Regions from separate parts of the Marinobacter salarius genome, predicted to be linked through region 2. Evidence: predicted binding sites of a transcription regulator. Region 2 holds the regulator's gene; the other holds the start of a gene.
What was found. The regulator LexA, encoded in region 2, represses DNA repair genes until DNA is damaged. The targets are predictions, from matches to a motif close to CTGTNTNNNNANACAG.
Positions count from the first base shown of each region.

Region 1: a site for LexA is predicted at 1,182-1,197, ahead of recA (recombinase RecA). Genes of this name have one in related genera too.

Region 1 covers NZ_CP136693.1:3,952,221-3,955,594, forward strand. The annotation lists gene R1T46_RS18390 (flavodoxin family protein) at 1-1, opposite strand, end outside; gene recA (recombinase RecA) at 39-1,091, opposite strand; gene R1T46_RS18400 (CinA family protein) at 1,238-1,738, opposite strand; gene R1T46_RS18405 (DEAD/DEAH box helicase) at 2,159-3,374, shown strand, end outside.
Region 2 covers NZ_CP136693.1:2,364,844-2,368,217, forward strand. The annotation lists gene R1T46_RS10925 (amidoligase family protein) at 1-873, opposite strand, end outside; gene lexA (transcriptional repressor LexA) at 1,051-1,659, shown strand; gene R1T46_RS10935 (cell division inhibitor SulA) at 1,747-2,235, shown strand; gene R1T46_RS10940 (hypothetical protein) at 2,239-2,499, opposite strand; gene R1T46_RS10945 (DUF6586 family protein) at 2,551-3,027, opposite strand; gene R1T46_RS10950 (DUF1329 domain-containing protein) at 3,290-3,374, shown strand, end outside.

The sequences.
Region 1 (3,374 bases), 1.6 Mb from region 2:
TACCACCTCCCCGATAGTGCGGGAACTAACCACAGAGCTTAAAGAAGCTCACCGTTCGCGTCTGCTGTTGCCTCTTCCTTTGCCGCTTCTTCTTTCTTGGCCGGCTTGGGCATCAGCTTGTCACGCACCGCAGCTTCGATCTCATTGGCGATCTCAAGGTTCTCTTCCAAAAACTTGCAGGCATTGGCCTTGCCCTGGCCGATCTTGTCGCCCTTGTAGGCGTACCAGGCGCCGGACTTGTCCACGAAGCCTTCCTTCACACCCATATCGAGCACTTCGGCCATGTGGTAGATGCCCTTGCCGTACATGATCTGGAACTCGGCCTGCTTGAACGGCGGAGATACCTTGTTCTTGACCACTTTCACTCGGGTTTCGTTGCCCACCACTTCATCGCCGTCTTTAACAGCACCGATGCGGCGAATGTCCAGGCGAACGGATGAGTAGAATTTCAGGGCGTTGCCGCCGGTGGTGGTTTCGGGGCTGCCGAACATCACACCAATTTTCATGCGGATCTGGTTGATAAAGATCAGCAGGCAGTTGGCATGCTTGACGTTACCCGTCAGCTTACGCAGCGCCTGGGACATCAGGCGGGCCTGGAGACCAACATGGCTGTCCCCCATCTCACCTTCAATCTCGGCCTTGGGCGTCAGCGCTGCCACGGAGTCCACGATGATGACGTCAACAGCGTTGGAGCGCACCAGCATGTCAGAGATTTCCAGCGCCTGCTCACCGGTGTCCGGCTGGGATACCAGGAGTTCATCCACGTTCACGCCCAGTTTTTCGGCATAGACCGGGTCCAGGGCATGCTCCGCATCCACAAACGCACAGGTTTTTCCAGCCTTCTGGGCCTCGGCAATCACCTGCAGGGTCAGCGTGGTTTTACCAGAGCTTTCCGGGCCGTAGATCTCACAGATACGACCATAAGGCAGACCGCCTATTCCCAGCGCCACATCCAGGCCCAGGGAACCGGTGGATACCGCAGGGATCGCTTCCCTGGGCTGGTCGCCCATCTTCATGACGGCGCCCTTGCCGAACTGGCGTTCGATCTGGCTCAGTGCTGCACCCAGTGCTTTCTTGCGGTTGTCTTCCATCGTTGCAAACCCTCTGTCGCCAATGCCGTTATCGGGACGGGAGCCCGGCGGCCAAAATCATGGACTGCGGAACCCGGAAAAACCGGACTCCTGTATATTTGAACAGTATTAAAACACAACACGAAGGCAAGACCAACCCCTCCGTTTCAGGGCTTTTCCAGAAAGCCCCTAACTCCCTGTAACACATAAAGAACCGCCTGGCGCCGAACCTGATCACGGTCACCCTGGAACTGCTCAACCACCGCTTCGGTGTCAGCCGGAGAGCGCCCCCAGGCAAACCACACCGTGCCTACCGGCTTGTCGTCACTGCCGCCACCAGGGCCCGCCACGCCACTGATCGCAACAGCCACATCCGCACCCGTGGCCGCCAGGGCACCAGCAACCATTTCCCGTACCACCGGTTCGCTAACTGCTCCGTGCTCCCCCAGCGACGGTTCAGTCACACCCAGCAAGCCCCTTTTTGCATCGTTGCTGTAGGTCACCAGTCCCGCCAGAACGTAGGAAGAAGAGCCCGCGCGGTCGGTCAGCACCTTGGCAACCCAGCCGCCAGTGCAACTTTCGGCAGTGGCTATCGTAAGCTCGCGTTGCATTAATACGTCAGCCAATTGCGTGCCGGCTTCCGCCAATGCCTCGTCAGTCAGTGGCATAATGATCTCCTTCGTTTCATCATGGCGGTTATTTTCTTACAATCCCTGCCTTCACATAAAGCCAATGGATCCGGAACCGTTCATGTCAGCAGCCCAGACCGATCTGTCCCACCACACCCCGATGATGAGTTGGCGTTTTAATGCTGTTTTTAAAGTAAAAATTGCTGGATCACCCCTAAAACCTACACTTTAACCTACACTAATATTCGGTCTGCCCTTGCAGAAATGCTGCTCGACTTGGCCTGAATCTGAATCTCTGACTCGTTAGATGCTCAAAATTTAATCCCACTCTCAGCAGTCTACTTATCCCCGCGTATGTATGAAACTTTGCTAGACTCCCTGAAATAATTATGTAGCTGTATGCCAAGGATATTCTGACTATTAAGGAATAACCTCAACGAAAAGGGGGCGCCAAGCCTGATGGATGTTTTTGAATTCAGGGACAAGCTGATCGGTGACTACCGTGATTTCACTCGCTCCTTCATTCAGCCGAAAGCTGAAGATATCTGCGGTTTCTTAGACGATGAGTATAATAGTGGCCGCTACTGGCCCTCACCGCTAATTCAAATAAACCCGTCTTACGTCACAACAGGCACCGTCGACTCCCTCGCATCCGAAGGCATTCTGACACCAACTACCGCCAACGTTTTCCGGTTCGGTAAAAGTCCTTCGTCCAGCGGTGTACCCGCGACGCTCTACAAACATCAGCGAGAGGCTATTGATTGTGGCCAGCGGAATGAACCCTATGTGCTGACTACCGGTACTGGCTCCGGCAAATCGCTGTCTTATTTCATTCCCATGGTTGATGCAATCATTCGGGAGAAAAAAGAAAACCCAACAGCACGAATCCGAGCCATCGTCATCTATCCAATGAATGCCCTGGCCAATAGCCAGAGAGAAGAGCTGGAAAAATTCCTGTCTGATTACTCCGATGATATGCGCCCTATCACCTACGCCCGCTACACCGGTCAGGAGGACCAAGAGGAGCGGGAAAGGATCATGCAGAACCCGCCAGACATTATCTTGACCAACTACATGATGCTGGAACTGCTGATGACGCGGCAGAACGAACGGGACAAGGCAGTTATCCGGCACTCTAAAGGCCTGCAATTCCTTGTATTGGACGAACTACACACCTACCGCGGCCGACAGGGCGCCGATGTGGCCATGCTTGTACGTCGCGTGCGCGAACGGATGAACCTGAACCTGATCTGTATCGGCACATCCGCCACCATGGCAACCGATGGCACCCGCGAAGAACGCCAGGCTAAAGTTGCTGAGGTCGCCTCCAAAATGTTTGGTCAGAAGGTGCCTTCAACGAACATCATTGGCGAAACCTTGCAACGACAGATACCGGGCGAGATGCCGGATAAAGGCGAACTTGCAGCGGCGCTCCAACAAACGCTCCCAGCACAGATCGACTTCGACACGCTGCGAAAGCACCCTGTTGCAGCCTGGGTTGAGCTGACCCTGGGCATCGTCAAAGAAGAAGGGATGTGGGTCCGGGCAAAACCAAAGACTCTGGAAGAAGCGGCTGATCTGCTCAGTACAGCCTCAAGCCTGGATTCAGATCATTGCCAGCGGTACCTCGCCCAGTTTCTGCTGCTGGCCTATCGCACCAGAGACATAAACGACA
Region 2 (3,374 bases):
GTTGGCCACCAGTTGTTCCAACACAACCCAGTCATTCCAAACCGTGGAAAAATGCCAGTCAGGGTTATCAATGTCGCAGTCGGGTAGCCGGTAATGCAGTGTTGGCCGGCTTTTGATGCGTTCATCCTCAACGTATTCTGCCAGTAAACCGCTGTTCAGGTGTGCGAACAGCGGGAGAAGGTCCAGAGCCTTGTTCCGGGTAGGGTTGTAATGCAGGTAGTCCCGCATCAATTTCTCCATGTCTGGCGCATAATCCTCGGAAATCAGAAGGTCAATGTAGGTGCTGCTCCATGGCTCAATGTAGCTGGTCAGCTTACGGCTGAAATCAATCTGGTGGCGTGCCTTCAGCCATTCATAGAGAGCAGCGAAGGCCTGTAGGTAGCGAACCAGCGTTGTGGCACTGAGGTCTGGTAGCTCCGGATTCAATTGCAAACCGAAGGCGTAATAGAGCGCCTCCCGGCTGCCCAGTGCGCCGGCTCTGCGAAGCTCATCGCAAAGTGTCTCTATACGTTCCAGCTTACTGAAAGCCAGCGGAGGACTGACGATTTCCAGAGGCACGATTTTCTCGGCGGCTGCGTCGATCACGCTCATGGCTTGACCGCCAAGTTCCCTGACGGACTCGGGAAGACGCTCGTCTGCCAGATCAAGGTCCTTGATCGGGTCTGAATCCAGTTCGATGGTAAAGTCACCGAGTTCCGTTTCAACCTCGGACACATAGCGCGCAACAGATCTTCCAGTGCCTCCCAGCAGTTTTGCGGACAGCGAGACAAGATCTTCGTAACCGAGGCCGGACAACTCAATTTCAACGCCAACTCTGCGTTCCTTGCCGTCATCCGTCTTGAGGATGTCCGGTAACCTACATCTGTTGCTCATTCAAGCGACTCCCTAATTTGGTTGTGATCACCTTAACACAGTCATGCGCCAAGGCGCGGTGGACCGCCATTCAGTCCGGCTTAAGGAAAAATTGCGTTTACAGGGTTTACACTGGATAAAACACTGTATATAGTCAAACCACTGTATATAAAAACAGGGCTAACCGGGGCAACCTAAATGAAGCTGACAGCTAGGCAGACACAGGTACTGGATATTATTCGTCGCTACCTTGACGAGACCGGGTATCCGCCGACCCGTGCAGAAATTGCCGCAGAACTTGGATTTCGTTCTGCCAATGCCGCAGAAGAACATCTGCGGGCGCTGGCCCGAAAGGGAGCGATCGAGATGGTGCCGGGAGCCAGCCGGGGAATACGTCTTCCCGATGTAGAGGCTGACCTTGGTTTGCCGGTGATCGGTCAGGTAGCGGCCGGCAGTCCGATACTGGCACAGGAACATATCGAAGATCATTGCACCCTGCAGCCTGAATTTTTTTCGCCCTCGGCGGATTATTTGCTCAGGGTACGCGGCATGAGTATGAAGGACATTGGCATCCTTGACGGCGACCTGCTGGCGGTGCACCGAACCCACGATGTGCACAACGGCCAGGTGGTTGTGGCGAGGGTGGGTGAGGAAGTCACGGTCAAGCGATTCCGTAAGGAAGGCTCGAAAGTGTATTTGATCGCCGAGAATGAGGAATTTGAACCCATAGAAGTGGATCTGACAGAACAGGAACTCTTCATTGAGGGGCTCGGCGTCGGGGTTATACGGCGCTCGGACCTTCACTGACACCCCCAGGGTGTCCGGACATATCCGGCTGTGTTTCGTTGAGTGTTGAACACCGCGGACGCGGCTTAACGGCAGGTGAGGCTTATCATGGAACAACTCAGCTTTAATCAGAATCTGGCCTATGCTCACGGAGGCGGCAGGTTTGTCGCTTCAGAGGTTGCCGGTATAAGCGGCCGTGATACTGCCAGGGCGCCTACTGCCAGGAGTCGCCCAGCCAAACCGGCAGGCAATGTCACAGAGATCATTCTGCCGGAAGGGCAGGTTGAAAACTTCCAGCTATTGCTGCCTATGCTCACGCAGTTGAATCAGGAAAAGCGTTGGTTAGCCTGGATTGATCCGCCCCAAAGCCTCGTCAGTAAGTGGCAGACCATGCGTGGCATCGTTGCGGGCGAGTTGTTGGTGTTGAGGTCCACTCCAGATTATCCGGCCGGGGAGCTTGCCGAGCGGGCGCTGAGCGCTGGCACCTGTCACGCAGTAGTCATGTGGACGCACAAACTCGGACGTGAAGCGCTCGCATCATTGGAACAGGCTTCGGCCCGGGGTAACAGCCATGGTGTGGTGCTGCGCCAGCGCTGATCGTCAGTGAAGTGTATAGGAGGGCCGGATGTCTTGGGCGTCCGGCTCTTCGTCTTCCCAGTCAATATCATGGGCAACGTTACCGACCGCTTCAATGCCGGCCGCAATCATAGCTTTGGCAACGTTCATGTCCCGGTCTTCCATCATCTCCCTGGCTTCCGTCGAAAATGATATCTGCACCAGCGGTGCACTGTCGTCGTCGATACGGCGAAGCGCATAGTCTCCGTTGCTCAGTTGTACGATTTCGAAAAACGATGGTGACATTAAGCTAGCCTTTCAGTTCATTCCCGTTGGCTTCGGCAACGGCGAGGTTCTTTACCACTCGCTGTGCCGGTCCTCGAGGATATCGATAAAGTGTTTCATCGCGCCCAGAGTGGTTGCCAGGGCCTGTTTTGAGCGATCCGGGCCGGTGTCAGCTGCAACGGCAATCACGTTTTCACTGCTGACCGTTTTTCGCGCCATCGGTGGATTGCCCTGATACCGCTCAAGTTGTTCGAGGTGATTCCACCAACTTCGCCCGTCATTGGCCAACTGATTCAGTTCGGCTATTTCCGGGCTGTGGGTTCCGATCAGCTCACCCAGTGCCTCAAGGTCATCAGGCTGGCTATGTTGGTGCTGATACATTCTGGCGATCATCACCAGCACCAGTTTTCGAGCCCTGAGTGCCAGCTCGATGGTCCCTTGCAATAGCGCTTCTTTCGCTGGAACGCTGTCGCTGTTTTCCAGTTGCCCCAACAGGTTGCGAGCCAGGAATATTTTCTGGGAAACCAATGAGTGCCACTGTGACGCCATGGTAGTACCTGAGGGTGGTTCCACTGCTGTGCGATGAATTAATCGCCTACTATAACATTTTCCTTTGTGAATTTCTCCTCCCCCCGTTGGTTTGGCGGTTTTGACAAGAAACTACAAAGATTCACTTGAAACGATCGTTTGAATTTGGCAAAAAGGCGCCCCGATTGAATAACATACGATCGCCTGTTGTGGTTTCCTGCGTGGATATGCCAAACCGTGGATGACACATGGGTTGATCGTTTACCTTGGAGGTAGATAGGGAATGCGGAACCAATGGGAATGGATCGCAGGTTGTGCAGTGGCATTGTTTGGGTTGTCGGGAATTGCACTGGCAAAGGTCAGTGAAT